DNA from 2 places in the Leisingera sp. CC-HEC093 genome. Region 1 is predicted to be linked to the other one. Evidence: riboswitches for the same ligand, from Rfam matches in the RefSeq annotation. Region 1 holds a riboswitch; the other holds the start of a gene.

Region 1 (10,627 bases):
CCCCGAGTTTGACCTGCGCCAGCCCGCAGCGCCAGGACCACAGGTGGGTGACATAGAGCAGGTCCTGGCCGTCGAATTCGCGCACATGGATCCAGTTGGCGTGGGTGGCGGCCAGGACCGGCTTCACTTCCAGCGCGGTGGTGAAGCGGTCGGCGGCCTCCTGCGGTTCTGCGGCCAGTGCGGTTTGCGCCGCCGATGCGTCCGGCGCGCCGCCCTCTGCTCCGGGCTGCGCCGAAGCTGCAATGATCGCCACGATCACATCTATCATAGTCTGTCTCCGCTTGCGGCGCCCTTTGCGTCACAGGGCTGCCCGAATGTCCCATTGTCCTGTTGCGCGGCTTCCTGTCGGCTTATAGCTATCATAACAGGCAGATCTGGCTGCGCCCTTAACGGCAGTCCTAACCGCCCGGCAGAGACGGAAAACGGGGAAAACAATGGCAAATGCCCCCTTCAATGTGATGATCGTCGGCCAATCGGGCCGGCTGCAGTATGAGGCGTTGCTGTTTGCCGCGTCGCTGCGCCAGTGTTCCCCGGGGTTTGCCGGCCGCCTGCTGGTGGCCGTGCCGCAGCCGGGGCCGCAGTGGGACAAGGACCCGAGCATCCGCAATCAGGACGTGCTGCAGGCGCTTGCGGATCTGGGCGCAGAGATTCTGCCGTTTGAAAACGCCGTGTTCGGGTCGGCTTACCCCTATGGCAACAAAATCGAAGCACTGCAGATGATGCCGCAGGGCGAGCCGTTTGTGTTCTTCGATACCGACACTCTGATCACCGGCGAACTCACCGAAGTGCCGTTTGATTTCTCCCGCCCCTCGGCCTCCCGCAGGGTGGAGGGCACCTGGCCCAAGCCGACGCTGTACGGGCCGGGATATGCCGGGATCTGGCAGGCGCTGTATTCCCGCTTCGGCCTGGATTTCCAGTCCAGCCTCGACCTCAGCCAGCCGGATGAATACTGGAAACGCTACCTCTACTTCAATGCAGGCTTTTTCTATGGCGCCTGCCCGCGGATCTTTGGCACGCGGTTTCTGGATTATGCGCAATCTGTCCGGAACGACCCGCCGCCGGAACTGGTGGGGCAAAGCCTGGACCCTTGGTTGGACCAGATTGTGCTGCCGCTGGTGATCCACTCCTTTGGCGGCGGCCGCGATGCGTTGGCGGCGGACTGTCTCGATGGCGAAACCAGCTGCCACTACCGCCTGTTCCCGCTGCTGTATGCGCGCGAAAGCGACCGCGTGGTGGAGCTGCTGCACCAGATTGCCGCACCCAACCGAATCAAGAAGGTGCTGAAAGGCTACGAGCCGATAAAGCGCATGGTGTACCAGGGCCGCGGCGAAAAAGTTCGGGCGCTGTTCGACCGCGCAAACCTGCCGCGGCGCGAGCAGGCCATCCGCAACCGGATCAAGTCCGAGGGCTTGTGGATGCGCTGAAGCGGGTCAGCCGCGGAGTGCCCGCTCGATACTGCGGGCAAATTGCAGCAGCCGCGCGTCCGATCCCTTCGGCCCGGTGATATGCAGCCCCGCCGGCATCCCATCCGCAGAACGCCCAAAGGGGATCGAGATTGAGGGCAGCTCCATCGGCGGGGTCAGCGTCACCGTGCGCCAGTCCTCAGTAATCTCCCCGTCGCGCAGGTCCGCGGAAAACGGCATACCCGTGGCGGTGGGCCAGAGGGCGAAGTCATAGCATTCGAAAAAGGCGGTTACGTCCGTCCAGACCCGGGCGCGGGTGGTCTGATAGGCAATCAGCTCCGCCAGGCCGCGTCCTTCGGCCTGGGCGCAGGCGGTGCGGAAGCTTTCACCTGCCAGAGTCATGTCCGGCTGCAGCGCCGCGCGGATCTGCAGCGCGCACTGGCCGCGGATGATATCGCCATGCGCCAGCAGCGGCTCAAGGGGCGGCGCGTCATCTGCCACTTGCCAGCCCAAGTCCTGGCAAAGCCGTTCAGCCGGGGCAATTGCGGCCTGCACCGATGGCTCCACGACGGCACCAAAGGGGGACAGCGACAGCGCCACCCGGCCAGTGCGCCGGGCAGGGGCTTCTTCCAGATCTGCCAGCCGCGGCAGCATCTGCCAGAACCCCAGCGGCTGGCAGGCCGTATTGCCCTGCATCACCTCCAGCATCAGCACCAGGTCCCGCACCGTCCGCGCCATCGGCCCCGGCACCGACAACCCGTCAAAGGGCGCCGGGTTCGGGCCATAGGGGATCAGGCCGGAGGTCGGGCGCAGCCCTGCAACCCCGCACCAGGCGGCAGGCGTGCGGGTGCTGCCGCCAAGGTCAGAACCATCGGCCAGAGCCGCCATGCCTGCCGCCAGCGCTGCCGCCGCGCCGCCGGAACTGCCTGCCACCGATTTCCGGGGGTTCAGCGGGTTGCGGGTGGTGCCGGACACCAGACTGGCTGTCTGGCCGGACAGGGTGAATTCCGGCGTGTTGGTCTTGCCGGTGATCACTGCGCCCGCCGCCCGCAGCCGCGCCACATGCAGCGCGTCATACTGCGGCACATGGGTTGCAAAGCTTTTTGACCCCCAGGTGGTGCGCAACCCTTTGGTTTCGAAGCAGTCCTTGACGGCAACCGGCAGCCCGTGCAGCGGCCCGGCAAATTCGCCGCGCGCTGCCATCATATCCAGCTCCGCAGCCCGCATCTCTGCGGCCTCCCAGTTCAGGGTGACAAAGGCGTTGACCGCACTTTCCCGTGCCTCGGTCTGCGCTGTATGGGCTGCCAGCACCTCCCGCGCGCTTAGCTTCCGTGCGCGCAGATTGGCGGCCATTGCTTCGGCGCTAAGCGCTATGATGTCTGACATGCGGCGGGTCTCCCGGTCCAGGCGGTAGCGGTGTTGCCGCGACCCTAGGGAGCTTGCCCGCGCTGCTCCGTCCTGAAACCGGCCTGCAAACAGCCTGCCAGCGACTTTGCTGCTTCAGCGGCGCAGCCAGCGGTGGACGCAGAGCTTGGCTTTGCCGCAGGCAGCGGCCAAATCAGCACCCTGCGCCAAATGGCAGGCAATGGCGGTGGCAAGGCTGCATCCCGTGCCGCGTTTTGAAACGGGCAGCCGCAGCGCCGTAAAGGGCGTGGCAGAGCCGGCCCTTGCAAACAGCAGGTCGGTGCTCGTGCTGCCGGCAGCATGGCCGCCCTTGACCAGTACCGCCTGCACGCCCTGGGCCAGCAATGCTTCGGCCTGCGCCTCTATAGTGCCGCCAGTGCCGGAAAGCGTTTCCAGTTCCGCCGTGTTCGGCGTGACCAGCGCCGCGTGGCGCAGCAGGGCACCAAACCCGTCCGCTTCCATCAGCGTGCCGCCGGAACTTGCCTTCAGCACCGGGTCCAGCACGATGGGCAGACCCTCTGGCAGGGCTGCCGCAACCGTGCTTGCCGCGGCGGCACAGCCCAGCATGCCAATCTTCACAGCCGCCGGTGCCGGCTGCGTTGCCAGGGCGGCGGACATCTGGTCTGCCACAGCCTGCGGCCGGCAGGGGTGGATGCTCAGAACCGCCTCATCGGTCTGCACAGTGACGGCTGTCACCACCGGCCGGACCGTGACGCCCAGCTCTGCTGCCATCGCTGTATCCCGCGTCAGCCCGGCACCGCCGCTGCTGTCGGTGCCGCCAATGGCCAGGATCACCGTCATGTGCTGTCTCCGGCGGCAAGCAGGGCCAGATCGCTGTATCCCGCCTGCTGAAGATCCTGCGCCGCGCCCCAGGCGCGCAGCCCGCTGCGGCAGCACAGCACGATCCGCCCGTTACGCGGCAGCTCCGCCGCTGTCAGCTCCGCCCGCGTGATCCGCCGGGCCTGCGGCACTGGCAGCCGCGGCGCCTCGGCCGCATCCCGCAACTCGATCACCGTGTCCTGGGCGGTGATGTGGCAAGCGGCGATAAAGGGCAGGGCCTCTTCCGGCTCCTCCGCTTCGTCAAAGCGGAAGGAGCTCACCTGCAATTCGCCCATCCGGAAAACAAGCAGCTGCCCCCGCGGGGACGGCTGATGCCCCAGTAGCGCCTTCAGTGCCAGTTGCGCCTGCAAGGCCCCGATCATGCCCACCACCGGGCCCATCACCCCCGCAGTTGCACAGGTCGCTGCCTGCGCGGGCAAGTCCGGGAACACTGCCCGCAGCGACGGCCCGCCGCCGCAAAAACCGCCGGCATATCCCGACTGTCCCAGTGCAGAGGCAGAAATCAGCTCCTTGCCCTGCCGCCGGCATTCATCAGAGAGGACATAGGACACTGCAAAACTGTCCGCCGCATCCACCACCAGATCCGCACCCGCGATACGTGCGGCGGCATTGGCGGCATCAAGGCGCTGCACCTGCGCCGTCACCTCCAAACCCGGATTGACCGCCAGCAGGCGCTGCCGGGCCGCTTCTGCTTTGGGTAAGCCAAGGTCCGCCATGGAATAAAGCACCTGCCGGTGCAGGTTGCTCTCCTCCACAGCGTCGCCATCCATGACCGTGATCCGTCCAACCCCGGCACCGCCCAGGTATTGCAGCACAGGACAGCCAAGCCCCCCGGCGCCGACCACCAGCACATGGGCACGGGCCAGCCGCGCCTGGCCCTCGGCACCCACCTCCGGCAGGATCATCTGGCGCGCATAGCGGCTCATTCCTCTTCCCGGATCCGGCAGGCCTGCACCCATTCGCGGGTGCGGGCCTCAGGATCTTCGGCAATTTGGATGTCTGTCACCACTGCCGCGCTGTCGGCGCCTGCGGCAAACACCCCCGGCAGCCGCTCCGGCGTCAGCCCGCCAATGGCAACCAGCGGCACATCGCCTGCCATCTGTTTCCAGCGCGTCACCCGCTCCAGCCCCTGCGGCCCCCATTTCATCTTTTTCAAGAGCGTCGGATAGACCGGCCCCAGCGCCACATACTCCGGCCCAAGGGACAGGGCACGGTCCAGCTCCGCCTCGTCATGGGTCGACAGACCGAAACGCACCCCTTTGCGGCGCAGCGCGGCAAAATCGGCGGTGTCCATGTCCTCCTGCCCCAGATGCACAAAGCTGCAGTTCAGGTCCAGCGCCGCCTGCCAATAGTCATTGACCACCAGCTGCGCATCATGCACTGCGCAGAAATCCCGGGCCCGGGCGATCTGACGGCGCACCTCAGTCTCTGGCTGATCCTTGATACGAAGCTGCACCAGTTTGACCCCGTGCGGCACCAGCAGCTCCAGCCGACCGACATGGCCCGTAATCAGATAGAAACGCTCCATCACGCGAACTCCGCCAGGCCAAGGACAGGGGTCGAGGGCACCGCCATATCGCGCCGCTCCATCGGGTCAGCCGCGAACCCTGCGCGGCCTGTCTCAACCGCCAAAGCCATCGCGCGGGCCATCCCGGCAGGATCGCCGGCCTTGGCGACCGCAGTGTTCAGCAGCACTGCGTCCATGCCCAGCTCCATAGCCTGCACCGCATCCGAGGGCCGTCCGATCCCGGCATCAACAATCAGCGGCACCCCCGGAAAATGCGCCCGCATCGCGCGCAAGGCATCCGGATTGCGCAATCCCTGGCCAGAGCCGATCGGTGCGCCCCAGGGCATCAGCACTTCGCAGCCTGCGTCCAACAGCCTCTCGCCCGCCACCAGATCATCGGTGGTATAGGGGAACACCTGGAACCCCTCAGCGCATAAGATGCGCGCCGCCTCCACCAGACCGAACACATCCGGCTGCAGCGTGTCGGAATGACCGATCACCTCCAGCTTGATCCAGGGTGTGCCAAACAGCTCCCGTGCCATATGCGCCGTTGTCACCGCCTCCTGCACCGAATGACAGCCGGCCGTGTTGGGCAGAATGCGGCAGCCGGTTTCCCGCAAACTGTCCCAGAAGCCTGCACCGGAGCCATCGGCGGTCTCCCGGCGCAAGCTGACGGTGATAATCTCCGTGCCGCTGGATTTCACCGCCTCTGCCAGAACAGCGGGCGAAGGGTATTGCGCAGTGCCCAGCAGCAGGCGCGAGGTGATTTCGGTTCCGTAGATCTGCATCTCAGCCTCCTTGCATCGGCGCCAGCACTTCCAGGTGGTCGCCGTCGGCCAGTTGCGACTTGGCCCGCCTGCTGCGCGCCACAAATATTCCATTCAGCGCGGTGGCAACGGCAGAGCTGGCAAACCCCAGTTCCTCCAGTGCGGCCTCCACGGTGCCGCCCGCAATCTCATGCGGTTTGGCGTTCACGATGATCTTCATCTGATGTCTCCGGTAACAGGTGGTCCGCGGCCTGCTGCGCCATTGCGGGCGCCAGCAGAAATCCGTGCCGGTACAGGCCGTTGAGGTAAAGCGTGCCGTCTTGCTCCAGCAGCCGCGGCAGGTTGCCGGCAAAGGCCGGGCGCAGGCCCGCACCGGTCTCCACCACGCTGGCCTCCGCAAAGGCGGGATGCAGCGCAAAGGCCGCGCTTAGCAGCTCGGCCAATGAGCGCAGGGTGACCGGGCGGTCTGAACTGCTTTCGATCATTGTGCCGCCGATCATGAAATGCCCGTCACCACGGGGCACCAGATACAGCGGCATCCGCGGGTGCAGCAGGCGCAGGGTGCGGCTGACTTCCACCTCCGGGCAGTGCAGGATCGCCATCTCGCCCCGCACCGGGCGCAAGGAAGGCAGCGGTGCCGCCATGCCGGTGCAATCCAGCGTGACGCGGGCCGGGGCAGGGGTGCCATAGCGGACCTCCACCCCCAGCGCCTGCACCTTGGCGCTCAGATCGCGCAATGCGCGCCGCGGGTCCAGATGCGCCTCCTGTTCAAAGAACAATCCTTGCGCAAACCGACCCGCCAGTGCTGGCTCCAGTTCGCCGATCTCTGCCCCGTTCACCCCGCGGTGGGCGGTGGTGCGGCGGGCAAAACGGATCAGCTCTGCGCGGTCGCGGGCTGGTGCCACCACCAGCGTGCCGCGCCTGTGCACCGGTGTGACCTTGGCCCACCAATCGAAGGCGCGGCTGCCGAGGGTGACCACGTCCTCCTCGGCGCTTTCGCGTTCGCACCAGGGCGCCAGCATGCCGCCCGCAAAGCGTGCGACGCTGCCGGCCCCGGGTGCCTTTCCCCGCTCGTAAACGGTCACCGCCGCCCCGCGCTGCGCCAGTTCATAGGCGCAGGCGAGACCGGCGAGGCCCGCGCCTGCGATAGTGATCATTCCGCCGGTTCCGCTGCTTCTGCGGCAGGCACATACAGCTCGCCGCCCTCGCGGAACTTGGCGGCCATCGCCTCCATCCCCTCTTTCTGCGCCTCGGCGCGGATGTCGTGCGAAATCCGCATGGAGCAGAACTTTGGCCCGCACATGGAGCAGAAATGCGCGACCTTGTGGGCTTGTTTCGGCAGGGTCTGGTCATGGAACTCGCGTGCGGTGTCGGGGTCCAGCGACAGGTTGAACTGATCCTCCCAGCGGAACTCGAAGCGGGCGCGGGACAGCGCATCGTCGCGGCGCTGGGCACCCGGCAGACCCTTGGCCAGATCGGCGGCATGGGCGGCGATCTTGTAGGTGATCACGCCGGTCTTCACGTCGTCGCGGTCGGGCAGGCCCAGGTGCTCCTTCGGCGTCACGTAGCACAGCATGGCGCAGCCGAACCAGCCGATCATCGCCGCCCCGATGCCGGACGTGATATGGTCATAGCCCGGCGCGATATCCGTGGTCAGCGGCCCAAGCGTATAGAACGGGGCTTCGTGGCAGCACTCCAGCTGCTTGTCCATGTTCTCCTTGATCTTGTGCATGGCGACATGGCCCGGCCCCTCGATCATCACCTGGCAGTCCTTGGCCCAGGCGATCTTGGTCAGCTCGCCAAGGGTTTCCAGCTCAGCAAACTGCGCCTCGTCATTGGCATCCGCAATGGAGCCGGGGCGCAGCCCGTCGCCCAAGCTGAAGCTGACATCGTACTGGCGGCAGATGTCGCAGATTTCCTCGAAATGCTCATAGAGGAACGATTCCTTGTGATGATGCAGACACCACTTCGCCATGATCGACCCGCCGCGCGAGACGATCCCCGTGACCCGGTTCACCGTCATCGGCACCATGTGCAGACGGACGCCCGCATGGATGGTGAAGTAATCCACCCCCTGTTCCGCCTGTTCGATCAGCGTGTCGCGGAACACTTCCCAGGTCAGGTCCTCGGCGATGCCATTGACCTTCTCCAGGGCCTGGTAGATCGGCACGGTGCCGATGGGAACGGGGGAGTTGCGCACGATCCATTCGCGGGTGTTGTGGATGTTGCGGCCCGTCGACAGGTCCATCACCGTGTCCGCACCCCAGCGGATCGCCCAGACCAGCTTGTCCACCTCTTCCTCCATCGAGGAGGTGACGGCAGAGGTGCCCATATTGGCGTTGATCTTTACCTTGAAATTGCGGCCGATGATCATCGGCTCGATTTCCGGGTGGTTGATGTTGGCCGGGATGATGGCGCGGCCCGCGGCGATCTCCTGGCGCACGAATTCCGGGGTCACGTAGTCCGGGATATTGGCGCCGAAATCATTGCCGTCGCGCTTGGCGTGGCAGGGCGACAGCTCGTGCAGCTGGTTTTCGCGGATCGCCACATACTCCATTTCCGGCGTGACGATACCGGCCCGGGCATAGGCCAGCTGGGTCGGCGCCTTGCCGTCCTTGCCGCGCAGCGGGGCGGGCTTCACCGGGAACTCCGGCGTCAGACGGTCGCCCTCAACAAAGCCGTTATCCTCCGGCTTCACATCGCGGCCCTGGTAGCTCTCGACGTCGCCGCGCGCTTCGATCCACTGGCGGCGCAGCTGCGGCAGGCCCTGGCGGATGTCGGTCAGCACGTCCGGGTCGGTGTAGGGGCCGGAACTGTCATAGACCGGCAGCGGCGCCTCGCCCGCGGTGGGGTGGGTGGAGATTTCCCGCATCGGCACGCGGATATCCTCATGGACCTCGCCGCTGACGTAAATCTTGCGCGACGCGGGCAATGCGCCCGTGGTGATTTTCGGGTTGGGGACGTTCATCTGGTGTTCCTCCGGGCCTTCGGTTCAAAAACACCAATTGAGCCGGGACGGAGGAAAACGGGCAGCGCGGGGTGTACGGCCGGTGCACGCATGCTGCCTGTCCGAAACACAGGTTGCCGCCGGGGCGCCGCGCCATGTTTCTTGCTTCCTACGCCAGTATCAACTGGGTCAGGTTCAAAGGGTCGCGCCGCCGGTCCGGGTTGCCCCGCACCATGACGCCTCTCAGTCCCTTGGGCGGGACTCCCCTGCGTGCCTATAGGGCTAGGGGAGGTGAAGGGTTCGCGTCAACCGGAATTTTTGTAGATAGTTTTTGCGATTTTAAATCAGGTCGTTATCCGGAAATCTTGTGCGGCTCCGGGGCAAATCGCTGCAGTGCGGCTTTGGCGCTTGATTGGTGGTGGCAAAATTATCTATAAAAACCGGAAACGCCATCCGCGCATGGCCAACAGGTATAGAGAACAGGAGACAGCATGCTGGACGCTGCACCCATCCGCACCGACTGGACCCGCGAGGAAGCGGAAGCGATTTATAACAAGCCTTTCATGGACTTACTGTTTCAGGCGCACACCGTGCACCGGCAGTATTTCGACCCCAATCAGGTGCAGAAATCCAAGCTCCTCAGCATCAAGACCGGCGGCTGCGCCGAAGATTGCGCCTATTGCTCGCAGTCGGCGCGCAACGGCGCGCAGCTGTCGGCCTCCAAGCTGATCGAAGTGCAGCGGGTGATCGCCGAGGCCAAGAAAGCCAAAGAAGGCGGCGCGACCCGCTACTGCATGGGCGCCGCCTGGCGCTCGCCCAAGGACCGCGACATGGCGGCGCTGGAGGCAATGGTGCAGGGGGTCAAGGACCTGGGCATGGAAACCTGCATGACCCTGGGCATGCTGGACGAGGAACAGGTGTTCCGCCTGCGTGATGCGGGTCTGGACTACTACAACCACAACATCGACACGTCGGAGCGTTACTACTCCGAGATCATCACCACCCGCACCTTTGCCGACCGTATCGACACCCTGAACCGGGTGCGCGAGGCGGGCATCAAGGTGTGCTCCGGCGGCATCGTCGGCATGGGGGAGAAGCAGTTGGATCGCATCGACATGATGCTGGCGCTGGCAACGCTGGAGGTGCACCCGGATTCGGTTCCCGTCAACATGCTGATCCCGATCGCCGACACGCCGCTGGCCAATGTCGAGAAGCTGGACCCGATCGAATTCGTCCGTTCCGTGGCGCTGGCCCGCATCCTGATGCCGAAGTCCCACGTGCGCCTGTCCGCAGGCCGCACCGACATGTCGGATGAGATGCAGGCGATGTGCTTCTTCGCCGGTGCCAATTCGATCTTTGTCGGCGACACGCTGCTGACTGCGGACAACCCGGAAGAGGACAAGGATCAGCAGCTGTTCGACCGTCTGGGCATCACCGCGATGGCGGTGGGATGTGACGGCAGCCGCTGATGGCGGGCGCCTTCCCGAGGCATGAGAAATCGCTGGAAGCGCTGCGCACGCGCGGACGCTACCGGCAGCTGATGCCGCGGGACGGGCATGACTTTGCCTCCAACGACTACCTTGGGCTGGCGGGCAGCGATGTGCTGCGCGCCGCCGCTGCTGATGCGCTGGCGCGTGGTGTTCCGGTTGGGGCAGGCGGTTCGCGTCTGCTGCGCGGCAACGATGCGGAGCATCAGCTTCTGGAGGCGGAGGCGGCCGCGTTCTTCGGCACCGAGGCGGCGCTGTTCATGGGCGGCGGC
Region 2 (10,627 bases), 1.3 Mb from region 1:
ACCGACTGGAACGCATCCGACACCATGAAGGCCAGGAACTGGTCCGCCAGCTCCGGCTGGTCGCTGTTTGCCAGCTTGCCGGCAACTTCCACCTGCATGTAATGGCCCTCGTCAAAGGCCGCCGCCGCCTTGGAGCCGTCTTCCTCTGCAATCAGGTGGTAGGCGGGCGAGGTGGTGTAAGAGAGCACCATGTCGGCCTCGCCCTCCAGGAACATACCGTATGCCTCGGACCAGCCCTTGGTCACGGTCACGACGTTGTCAGAGAGCCCCCTCCAGATGTCCGGCGCCTCATCGCCATAGGCGGCCTTGACCCACAAAAGCAGGCCCAGACCGGGGGTGGAGGAACGCGGGTCCTGAATAACGATCTTCTTTTCACTGGCAGCCAGCGCCTTGAAATCCGCAGGCGCTGCCGCATCAGCGTTGTGGACAAAGGCAAAGTAACCCCAGTCATAAGGCACAAAGGTCGCGTCACTCCATGCGACCGGCAGCGCAAACTCGGCGCTGACCGAATGCTCGGCAAACAGGCCGGTTTCCTTGGCTGCCGCGGTCAGGTTGGTGTCGAGACCCAGCACCACATCCGCGTCGGACCGCTCACCCTCCAGCTTGACCCGCGCCAAGAGCGCCGCGCCATCACCCGCACCAACCAGTTTCAGGTCGCAGCCGCAGACCTCTTCAAACGCTTTTTCCACCGCCGGTCCGGGGCCCCAGTCGGAAACAAAGCTGTCATAGGTATAAACGGTGAGTTCGGGCGTTTCGGCAAAAGCGGCCGAGGCGCCAAGCAGTCCCGCTGCAAATGCAAGATGTTTCATGCCATCCTCCTTTGCGGCTTTGGGCAAGGGTGGAGGCTATCCAGTACCTTCCCTCCGCCGGTGTGATCCGGTTCAGGTTCAACGGGTGTCATCTCAGCGCCGCGGCGCACCCCGAGGTGGCGCGGACCATAGGGTTTGCGGTAGGGAAACACAAGCAACAGGCTTGGCTGGCCTTGCCGGAAGGAGAATCTGGACGGGTTCCCAGGTGCGCACTCAGGTCAGCAATTCTGACCAAATGTTTCGCGCGCGAAACATTTGGAGTGACTCGCTGTCCTTTCTGCTGCGTTAACCCTTTGCAGGATGCGCGGCCGTTTTTTCATAGCCCGCTCGCAGGACACCAAATGCCATACCGCGGTGCTGCGGCAACGGATGCCCCTTGAGGCGTTGCGCCGGGGCGGGTAAGCACGTCCCGCAAAGGAGACCGCGCCTCATGTCGATGAACAGCTTTGGACACCTCTTCCGCGTCACCACCTGGGGCGAAAGCCACGGGCCCGCGCTTGGCGCCACCGTCGACGGCTGTCCGCCGAATGTGCCGCTGGAGCCGGAAATGCTGCAGCAGTGGCTCGACAAGCGCCGCCCCGGCCAGAACAAGAACACCACCCAGCGCAATGAGCCGGATGCGGTGAAGATCCTGTCCGGCGTGTTCGACGGCATGTCCACCGGCACACCGATCCAGCTGATGATCGAAAACACCGACCAGCGGTCCAAGGATTACGGCGAGATTTCCCAGACCTTCCGCCCGGGCCATGCCGACATCACCTATTTCCAGAAATACGGTAACCGCGACTACCGCGGCGGCGGCCGGTCCTCGGCGCGCGAAACCGCGGCCCGGGTTGCGGCAGGCGGTGTTGCACGTGAAGCAATCAAGGCGCTGGCGCCGGGGCTGGAGATCAAGGGCTACATGACCCGGATGGGCGACCTGGAAATCGACCGCAGCCGCTTTGACTGGGACGCGATCGAACAGAATGATTTCTGGATCCCCGATGCAGGCGCGGTGCAGGAATGGGAAGACTATTTGCAAGGCCTGCGCAAGGCGCATGACTCGGTTGGTGCGGTGGTCGAGGTTGTCGCCCGCAATGTCCCGGCCGGCATCGGCGCGCCGGTTTACGGCAAGCTGGACACCGATCTGGCCGCCGCGATGATGTCGATCAACGCCGTGAAGGGCGTGGAAATCGGCGAGGGCATGAATGCCGCGCGGCTGAAGGGTTCGGAAAACGCCGATGAGATCTTCATGGGTGAAAACGGCCCGGAGTATTCCTCCAACCACGCCGGCGGCATTCTGGGCGGTATTTCCACCGGGCAGGATGTTGTGGTGCGTTTCGCGGTCAAGCCGACCTCCTCGATCCTCACCCCGCGCCAGTCGATCCGCAAGGACGGCTCGGCAGTGGAGGTGATCACCAAGGGCCGCCACGACCCCTGCGTCGGCATCCGCGCGGTGCCAGTGGCCGAGGCGATGATGGCCTGCGTGATCCTGGACCATCTGCTGCTGCACCGCGGCCAGATCGGTGAGAATCAAGGCCGGATCGGCTGAACCGCTGACCTCTGACCTCTGACAGGACCGGTTGCGAAGGACCGCAAAACCAAGCAGGTTTTGCACAGTGCTTTTCACATCCGGTCCTTTGAAATGCTGATTACCCTGGCCGTTTCCGGCTACCGCTCGATACGCGACGCAACCCTGCCGCTGGAGCAGCTCACCGTGGTGAGCGGCGCCAATGGTGCAGGCAAATCCTCGCTCTACCGCTCACTGCGGTTGCTGGCAGAGGTGGCGCAGGGACGCGCCATTGCTTCGCTGGCCGCCGAGGGCGGGCTGGAATCGACGCTGTGGGCCGGGCCGGAACACATCAGCGCCCGGATGCGGCGCGGCGAAGTCCCCATCGAAGGCACCCGGCGCAAGGGATCTGTGGCTCTGAAACTGGGGTTTTCGGCTGAGGACTACGGCTATGCAGTGGATCTGGGCCTGCCCGCACCGGTGCCGCGCACGATGTTCGGCAATGACCCTGAGATCAAATCCGAAGCGCTATGGGTCGGTGAGAGCCTGGGCCGCGCCAACAGCCTTGCCGAACGCCGCGGCGCAGTGGTGACAGGCCGGGACGCCAGCGGCCGCCGGGTGGAGCTGTCGCGCGACTTGCGCCCCTTTGACAGCATGATGACCCATGCCGCTGATCCTGTGCAGGCGCCCGAGATGCTATCCCTGCGGGAGCGGATGCGCGGCTGGCGATTCTATGACAGCCTGCGCACCGACCGGGACTCACCGGCCCGGCGCCCGGCCGTTGGCACCCGCACCCCTGCACTGGCGGGCGACGGGGCGGACCTGGCCGCTGCAATTGCCACCCTGCGGGAAATCGGTGACGGACCGGGTTTTGACGCGGCCATCGAGGATGCCTTCCCGGGCGCCAGCGTCGATGTCTCGCTGCAGGGCGGGCTTTTTACGGTGGAGATGCAGCAGCATGGTCTTTTGCGGCCGCTGTCGGCGGCAGAGCTGTCGGACGGCACTTTGCGGTATGTGCTGCTCGCCACTGCTCTGCTGACCCCGCGCCCGCCGGAGCTGATGGTGCTGAACGAACCCGAAACCAGCCTGCACCCCGATCTGATTGCCCCCTTGGCACGGCTGATCAAACGCGCGAGCCGCGACAGCCAGATCATCGTGGTCTCCCACAACAGCCATCTAGCCCGAGAACTGGAGGACGCGGGGGCATTGTCCGTAATCCTGCAGAAGGAATTTGGTGAAACCCGCATTGAAGACCTGGAGCCGCCGCGCTGGAGCTGGCCGAAACGCTGACGCTCAACCGTGGTCGCCCGCGCATTGGCTGTGATCGCCCAGCGCCGTCAGCACCTTGCAGCAGCCGCCGTTGCCGCCGTCGCACAGGGTGCTGATACGCTCCAGCTCGGACGCCAGCTGTTCCAGCTGGCGGATCCGGTCCCGGACATTGGACAGCTGGCTGCGGGCAATCCGGTCCGCCTCGGCGCAATCTTCGCCCAGCTGACCGTCCAGCCCCATCAGCGCCTTGATATCGTCGAGCGGGAACCCAAGGTCGCGCGCGTGTTTAATGAACCCCAAGGCCTCTATCCCGTTCTGCCCGTAGCGGCGCTGGTTGCCGGCGTTGCGGCCCGGCTGCGGCAGCAGGCCGATTTCCTCGTAGTATCGGATGGTGGGAACCTTCACCCCGGTCGCCTTGGACAGCTGGCCGATGGAAAACATTTGTAAAACCTCTTGAAGCTCTAGTGACTAGAGGCCCTACATTGATCTCGAATCAGGAATGAGGACAAGAGAAATGGCAGGCTGCTGCAATCACAACGCCCGGTTTGACGGGGTCTCGGCAGACTATAAACGCAGGCTTTGGCTGGTGATCGCCATCAATGCCGGCATGTTCGCGGTGGAAATGGGCGCAGGGCAAATGTCCGGCAGCCAGGCGCTGAAGGCGGACGCCCTGGATTTTCTGGGCGACGCACTGACCTATGGAATTTCGCTGGCAGTGATCGGCGCCAGCTTACGCACCCGGGCGCTGGCGGCCCTGGGCAAGGGCATCAGCCTGTTGCTGATGGGTCTGTGGGTGTTTGGCTCCACGGTCTATCAGGTGTTCTACGTCGGCGTGCCGCAGGCGCAGATCATGGGCGTGATCGGCTTCATGGCGCTGGCGGCCAACCTGATTTCGGTGATGCTGCTGGCCCGCTACAAGGACGGCGATGCCAATGTGCGCTCTGTCTGGCTGTGTTCGCGCAATGACGCGATTGGCAATGTCGCGGTGATGATTGCGGCGCTTGGCGTCTGGGGCACCGCAACCGGCTGGCCGGACCTGATCGTCGCCGGCATCATGGGCGGGCTGTTCCTGAGCTCTGCCTCCCAGATCCTGGTGCAAGCGATCCGGGAATGGCGCGAGGAAGAGGCGCACGCAGAAGCGCACCAGCACTAAGAACTGAGGGCTGCGACTGTCTGCGCAGACGCAGCCCGGCCTCCCGGCTAAACAAAACTATGAATTCAGGCGAACAGCCCTGCGTATTCCTCGCGCAGGGCTTTCTTCTGCACCTTGCCCATGGTGTTGCGCGGCAGGGCGTTCAGCAGAATGATCTCCTTGGGCTGCTTGAACCTGGCTAGCCGGCCGGACAGCGCCGCCTTGATAACCTCCGCACTTGTGCCGTCTGCCTGCGGGACCACCACAGCCACCACACCCTCGCCGAAATCAGGATGCGGCACGCCGATCACCGCGCTTTCCAGCACGCCGGGCAGGTCATCAATCAGGCTCTCAACCTCCTTGGGATAGACATTGAAGCCGCCGGTGATGATCAGATCCTTCTCACGCCCGACAATGGTCACATAGCCATCCGCGTCGAGCCGGGCCATGTCGCCGGTGATGAACCAGCCATCGGCCTGCAGCTCCTCCGCCGTCTTCTCCGGCATCTGCCAGTAGCCCTGGAACACGTTCGGCCCGCGCACCTCCAGCACACCGGTCTCTCCCGCGGGCACCTCCGCGCCGTCCTGCATCACCCGCGCCTCCACGCCCGGCAGCGGGAACCCGACAGTGCCCGCACGCCGTTCGCCCTCATAGGGGTTCGAGGTGCTCATGTTGGTTTCCGTCATCCCGTAACGTTCCAGGATGCGGTGTCCGGTGCGCGCCTCCCATTGCTCATGGGTATCCACCAGCAAAGGCGCAGAGCCGGAGATGAACAGGCGCATGTTTGCAGCACGCTCGCGCGTCAGCCGCACGTCCGCCAGCAGGCGGGTATAGAAGGTCGGCACCCCCATCAGCGCCGTCGCCGCGGGCATCGCCTCCAGAATGGCATCGGCATCAAAGCCCGGCAGAAACACCACCTGAGCACCTGCGAACAGCGCCACATTGGTCGCCACAAACAGCCCATGCGTGTGGAAGATCGGCAGCGCGTGGATCAGCACATCGTCCTTGGTGAACCGCCAGTACTCCCGCAGGGTCAAAGAGTTGGACGCAAGATTGTCATGGCTCAGCATCGCCCCCTTGGACCGGCCCGTGGTTCCGGAGGTGTAGAGGATCGCCGCCAGATCGCCGGCCTGCCGCGTAACCGCGTCAAACCCGGATTGGCCGTCCGCCAGTTCACGCAAGCTCCCCTGCCCGTTGGCGTCCAGCGTCAGCACCTGAGCTTCGCCTGCGATGGTGCCGATTTCCTCCAGCCGCGCCGGGTCGCAGACCACCACGCGCGGAGAGGCATCGCCAACAAAATAGGCCACCTCCGGCCCGGTGTAGGCGGTGTTCAAGGGCAGGAAGATGCCGCCAGCCATGACGGTGCCAAGGTAAAGCTCAATCGCCTGAATGGTTTTCCGGACCTGCACCGCCACCCGGTCGCCGGGCTGCACGCCTTGGGCGGCCAAAGCTGCTGCCATCCGCTCTGCCCCGGCAAACAGCGCACCGAATGTGACCGTGCCGCCGTCCGGCAGCCGGGCGAAAACCGCGTCCTCGCGCCCCAGCGAGGACGCGCGCAGCTGGCGGATCAGGTGGTTGGCGTCATACATCGGCGGCTCCTTCATCTGGCGGCGCCATTTGCGCGCTCCTGCCGGCTGAAATCAAGCCATTGATCTTTGCGGCGCTTGGGCGCAGGGTCGCGCCATGGCGAAATCCTTAACATCGCATCGGCCTGTACTGGCGATCCTGCTGAAGGTGACCGCCATAGCGCTGTTCACCGCGCTGTCCGGGATTATCAAGGCCACCTCGGAAACCATACCGGCAGGCGAGGCTGTGTTCTTCCGCTCCTTCTTTGCCATTCCAGTCATCGTGGCCTGGCTTGCCGCGCGCGGAGAGCTGCGGCACGGACTGATCACCAAAAAGCCGATGTTTCACGTGTGGCGCGGGCTGGTCGGCACCTCGGCGATGGGCATGACCTTCATGGGGCTGGCTCTGTTGCCGCTGCCGGAGGTCACCGCCATTGGCTATGCCACGCCGATCTTCACCCTGATCCTCGCGGCGCTGTTCCTGGGAGAGACCATCCGCATGGTGCGGATCAGCGCGGTGGCCATCGGCCTTTTGGGCGTTCTCATCATGATCTGGCCGCGCTTGGGCGGCGATCTGGAGGACGGCGCCATGCTGGGGGTGCTGCTGGTGGTGGGAGCCACAGTCGCCCGCGGCTTTGTGCAGATCCACATCCGCCGCATGGTGCAATCCGAGCACACCGCGGCAATCGTGTTCTACTTCTCGCTGACTGCTTCCGGCCTCGCGCTGCTGACCGCGCCCTTCGGCTGGGTGATGCCTGACGGGCAAACCGCCGCGCTGCTGGTCAGCGCCGGGCTGGTCGGCGGGGTGGCTCAGATCCTGGTCACGTCCTCCTACCGTTTTGCCCCGGCATCGATGCTGGCACCCTACGATTACGCCTCGATGCTCTTTGCCATCGTCATCGGCTATGTCTGGTTCGATGAGTGGCCGACGCTGGTGATGCTGGCCGGTGCGGCGCTGGTGATCGCCGGCAATGTACTGGTGATCTGGCGCGAGCACCGGCTGGGGCTGCAGCGCGGCAAGGCCCGTGCCGCAAGCAACCCAAAAGGCGTATGACAGACTCTAACAAAGCTGGCCGCAGGCAAGAGCCCGCAAGGGCGACGCGCCCGCCCGCATCTTCAGGGGCGGTCGCTGCCTCGTCTTTCGTTCAGGCGGGCCGGTTCAGATGGCGCGGGTCAGCCCCCCATCCACGCGGATGTTCTGACCGGTGGTATAGGCGGCATCATCCGAGGCGAGATAGGCAATCAGCGCTGACACTTCGCGCGCGGTGCCATAACGGCCCACCGGGATGCGGGCCTTGCGGTCTTCTGTCTCAGCCAGACTGTCGATGAACCCTGGCAGCACGTTGTTCATCCGCACGCCTTGGCTTGCGAATTTGTCGGCAAACAACTTGGTAAAGCTCGCCAGCCCGGCCCGGAACACGCCGGAAGTCGGGAACAGCGGATCCGGCTCAAACACCGCGAAGGTGGAGATATTGATGATCGACCCCTTGCCCTGGGCCGCCATGACCGGCGCCACCAGCCGGGCGGGGCGGATCACGTTCATCAGGTAATACTCCATTCCCAGATGCCAGTCGTCGTCGCTGATCTCCATGATATCGCCCTTGGGCCCGTGGCCTGCGGAATTGACCAGCACATCAACCCGGCCCCAGCGGTCCATCGCCTTGTCCACCAGCGCCTGCAAATCGCTTTGCGCCATGTTAGAGCCTGTGTGCCCCACCCCGCCCAGCTCCTGCGCCAGCGCCTCGCCCTTGCCGGAGGAGGAGAGGATCGCGACCTCATATCCCTGCGAATGAAGGTGGCGGGCGGCATCCGCGCCCATGCCGCTGCCCGCGGCGGTGAAGAGAGCAACTTTGGTCATTTCCATACTCCTTTGGTTGTCCTCAAGATGACGGTTCAGGGCGCGCTTGACCAATTATGTCTCATCGCGTCAGACTGTAGAAAACCTACTGTCTGAGACCTGATGCGCCTGCCCAACCTCAACACCTTGCGGATGTTCGACGCCGCTGCCCGCCATCTGAATTTCGGCCGCGCGGCAGAGGAGCTGCACCTGACCCAGGGCGCTGTGGCGCAGCAGGTGCGCCGGCTGGAGGCCGACCTGGGCCACAAGCTGTTCCACCGCCATGCCCGCGGGCTGTCGCTGACGGACACAGGGCGCAACTATCACGCGCCGGTGCGGCAGGCGCTGGCCCTGATCCGCGAGGCAACGGACACGCTGGCGCCGGCCGTGCAGCGGGTGACACTGTCAGTGCCGCCGTCCTTTGCCGCGAAGTGGCTGGTGCCGCGGCTGCCGGAGTTTGAGGCGGCGCATCCTGATATCGACCTGCGGGTTGTGGCCGAGGAAAGCCTGACGGATTTCAAGCGGGACGGTATCGACATCGCCATCCGCCAGGGCGGCAAACCGCAGGAAAGCAGTTTGAACTCCACGCTCCTTTCGCTGGTAGACCTGGTGGCAGTGGCACATCAGGACTCGGCTCTAACAAAGGTGGATTCCCCCGAACTGGCGGTTCTGGCGCAGCACACCCTGATCCAGGACGGGCACCGGCACTGGGACCTGCTGCTGCGGCAAGAGGGGATCACGGCCACAGGCCGGGTTCTGCAATTCAACCAGACCGCATTGGCGATGGATGCCGCAATGAACGGCCAAGGCATCGCCCTGGTGCCCCGCATTTTTCTGAGCAGCCAGCCCCTGTCAGTGTTATGGCAGGCACCGCGGCTGGGGGATCAGGGCTTTTACGTGCTCTGGCCCAGCACGCAGGGCCGGGCCAAAACAGTGGTGAACTGGCTGCTGCGCCAATAGCAGTCAGGCAGAGACCCTCTTGGCCTCCTCCGGCGCACTGAGCGATATCACCGCTACAACCGCGGCACCGTTCAGCCAGTAAAAGGCCGCATCCAGCCCGGCGAAACCAAAGGCAAAAGGCGCTGCCAGAAAAGTGAGGCCGGCAATCAGGTCAACCGTCAGATGCAGCTTGTACGGCAGAACCCGGATCAGGCCGAGATGGTGGTCGGTCAGCACTGTCAGCACAAAGGCGGCAATGCCGGTTGCCACCGACAGCCACAGCGCCAGCGGATTGCTTTCGCCGAGGCCCAGCAGGAACGGCAGCCCCATCAGGGCGATGGCCACCGGGTAGTCGAGATAGGCGTGGATGGTGCGGGTCACGAAACGGAGGGGCATGGGTCAGGTCCTTGTTGCTGAGGTGTCTTGGCCGCTGCTGCGGTTATGGCCCCAGCGTGCCCTATGGCACCCGGACGCTGAATTTCAGAACCGCCGGAAGGTTTAGCAGATCGTACAGAAAGCGGAGAGCGAGACGGGTCAGGCAGCCCTGTGCTGCTGCCGGTAGGCCGCCGGGGACATGCCGACCTGCTTGCGGAACACGCGGGAAAACGCCGCCTCAGAGGCATAGCCCGCAATCTCGGCCGCATCCGCAACATTCAGCCCCTGCTCCGTCAGCCCCTGGCAGGCAATTTGCATGCGCCAGCTGGTCAGGTACTGCATCGGCGTCACCGCCATCTTGGCAGTGAACTCCTGGGCAAAAGCGGTGCGCGACATGCCGGCCTCGCGCGCCAGGCCTTCAACACTCCACTCCTGCGCCGGGGCCTGGTGGAACGCGGTCAGCGCGCGGGAAAGACGCCGATCGGCAAACCCCGCCAGCGCCGAGCCGCCGGGGCTTTGATGCTCCAGATAAGCGCGGACCGCCTGGGCAAACAGCACCTCTGACAGCTTCAGCGCAATCAGGTCGCCGCCGATGCGGGCGCCATGCACCTCCGATCCGATCATCCGCAAGGTCGCCTCGATCCAGGCGCCTGCTTCCTCGCCATAATTCCCAATCACGATATAGGGCGGCAGCCGGTCGATCAGCATATGCCCGGTGCCGCGCCGCCCCGGGACCCCGGCAAAGGAGAAATGGCCACAGATCAGCTGGGTGTCCCGGTCCTCCTCCGCACCGCCATAGACCAGCACGCCGCCGCCGTCATAACCAGCCTTTTCCAGCACCTGGTCCAGCGGCAGGGCCTCCAGCGGCTGCACCTCGTTGCACAAGAGCATATGCGCCGCCCCATGCGGGATCAGCACCAGATCCCCCTGCCGCAGCCGCAGCGTTTCGCCGGTTGCAGGCACATGCACCTTCAATTCGCCGCGCTGCACGAAATGGAACCGGGCCACGTTCTCAAACGGCGGCACCTGCACCCCGAACGGCGGCGTGAAAGACGTGCGGAAATACAGCGTCCCCTTAAGGGACAGCCGGGTGAGAATATCGCTCAGCAGATCCAACATGCCCGGCATGTTAGCCGGCAGGCAACCCGCGTCCACCGGGCCGGACGATCTGCAAAGAAATGTGAACGCTCAAGCTGCCGGGCACAGCATCAT

Evidence for each region. A riboswitch is a leader RNA that binds a small molecule or an ion and turns the genes downstream of it on or off. The one in region 1 is predicted to bind thiamine pyrophosphate.
Region 2: another riboswitch for thiamine pyrophosphate. It lies ahead of thiB (thiamine ABC transporter substrate binding subunit); the one in region 1 lies ahead of thiC (phosphomethylpyrimidine synthase ThiC).

What each region holds. Positions count from the first base shown of each region.
Region 1 is NZ_JCAIJR010000001.1:103,401-114,027, reverse strand. Features, by position in the region: gene AC5STB_RS00545 (hypothetical protein) at 1-268, opposite strand, end outside; gene AC5STB_RS00540 (GT-B fold glycosyltransferase domain-containing protein) at 435-1,424, shown strand; gene AC5STB_RS00535 (amidase) at 1,431-2,789, opposite strand; gene thiD (bifunctional hydroxymethylpyrimidine kinase/phosphomethylpyrimidine kinase) at 2,904-3,608, opposite strand; gene AC5STB_RS00525 (ThiF family adenylyltransferase) at 3,605-4,573, opposite strand; gene AC5STB_RS00520 (thiamine phosphate synthase) at 4,570-5,175, opposite strand; gene AC5STB_RS00515 (thiazole synthase) at 5,175-5,942, opposite strand; gene thiS (sulfur carrier protein ThiS) at 5,944-6,141, opposite strand; gene AC5STB_RS00505 (FAD-dependent oxidoreductase) at 6,110-7,078, opposite strand; gene thiC (phosphomethylpyrimidine synthase ThiC) at 7,075-8,889, opposite strand; TPP riboswitch at 9,018-9,146, opposite strand; gene bioB (biotin synthase BioB) at 9,360-10,337, shown strand; gene AC5STB_RS00490 (8-amino-7-oxononanoate synthase) at 10,337-10,627, shown strand, end outside.
Region 2 is NZ_JCAIJR010000001.1:1,451,101-1,461,727, reverse strand. Features, by position in the region: gene thiB (thiamine ABC transporter substrate binding subunit) at 1-809, opposite strand, end outside; TPP riboswitch at 842-933, opposite strand; gene aroC (chorismate synthase) at 1,240-2,340, shown strand; gene AC5STB_RS07035 (AAA family ATPase) at 2,434-3,588, shown strand; gene AC5STB_RS07030 (MerR family transcriptional regulator) at 3,592-4,008, opposite strand; gene AC5STB_RS07025 (cation efflux transmembrane domain-containing protein) at 4,082-4,720, shown strand; gene AC5STB_RS07020 (malonate--CoA ligase) at 4,786-6,288, opposite strand; gene AC5STB_RS07015 (DMT family transporter) at 6,383-7,318, shown strand; gene AC5STB_RS07010 (SDR family oxidoreductase) at 7,424-8,128, opposite strand; gene AC5STB_RS07005 (LysR substrate-binding domain-containing protein) at 8,225-9,061, shown strand; gene AC5STB_RS07000 (hypothetical protein) at 9,065-9,436, opposite strand; gene AC5STB_RS06995 (AraC family transcriptional regulator) at 9,575-10,534, opposite strand.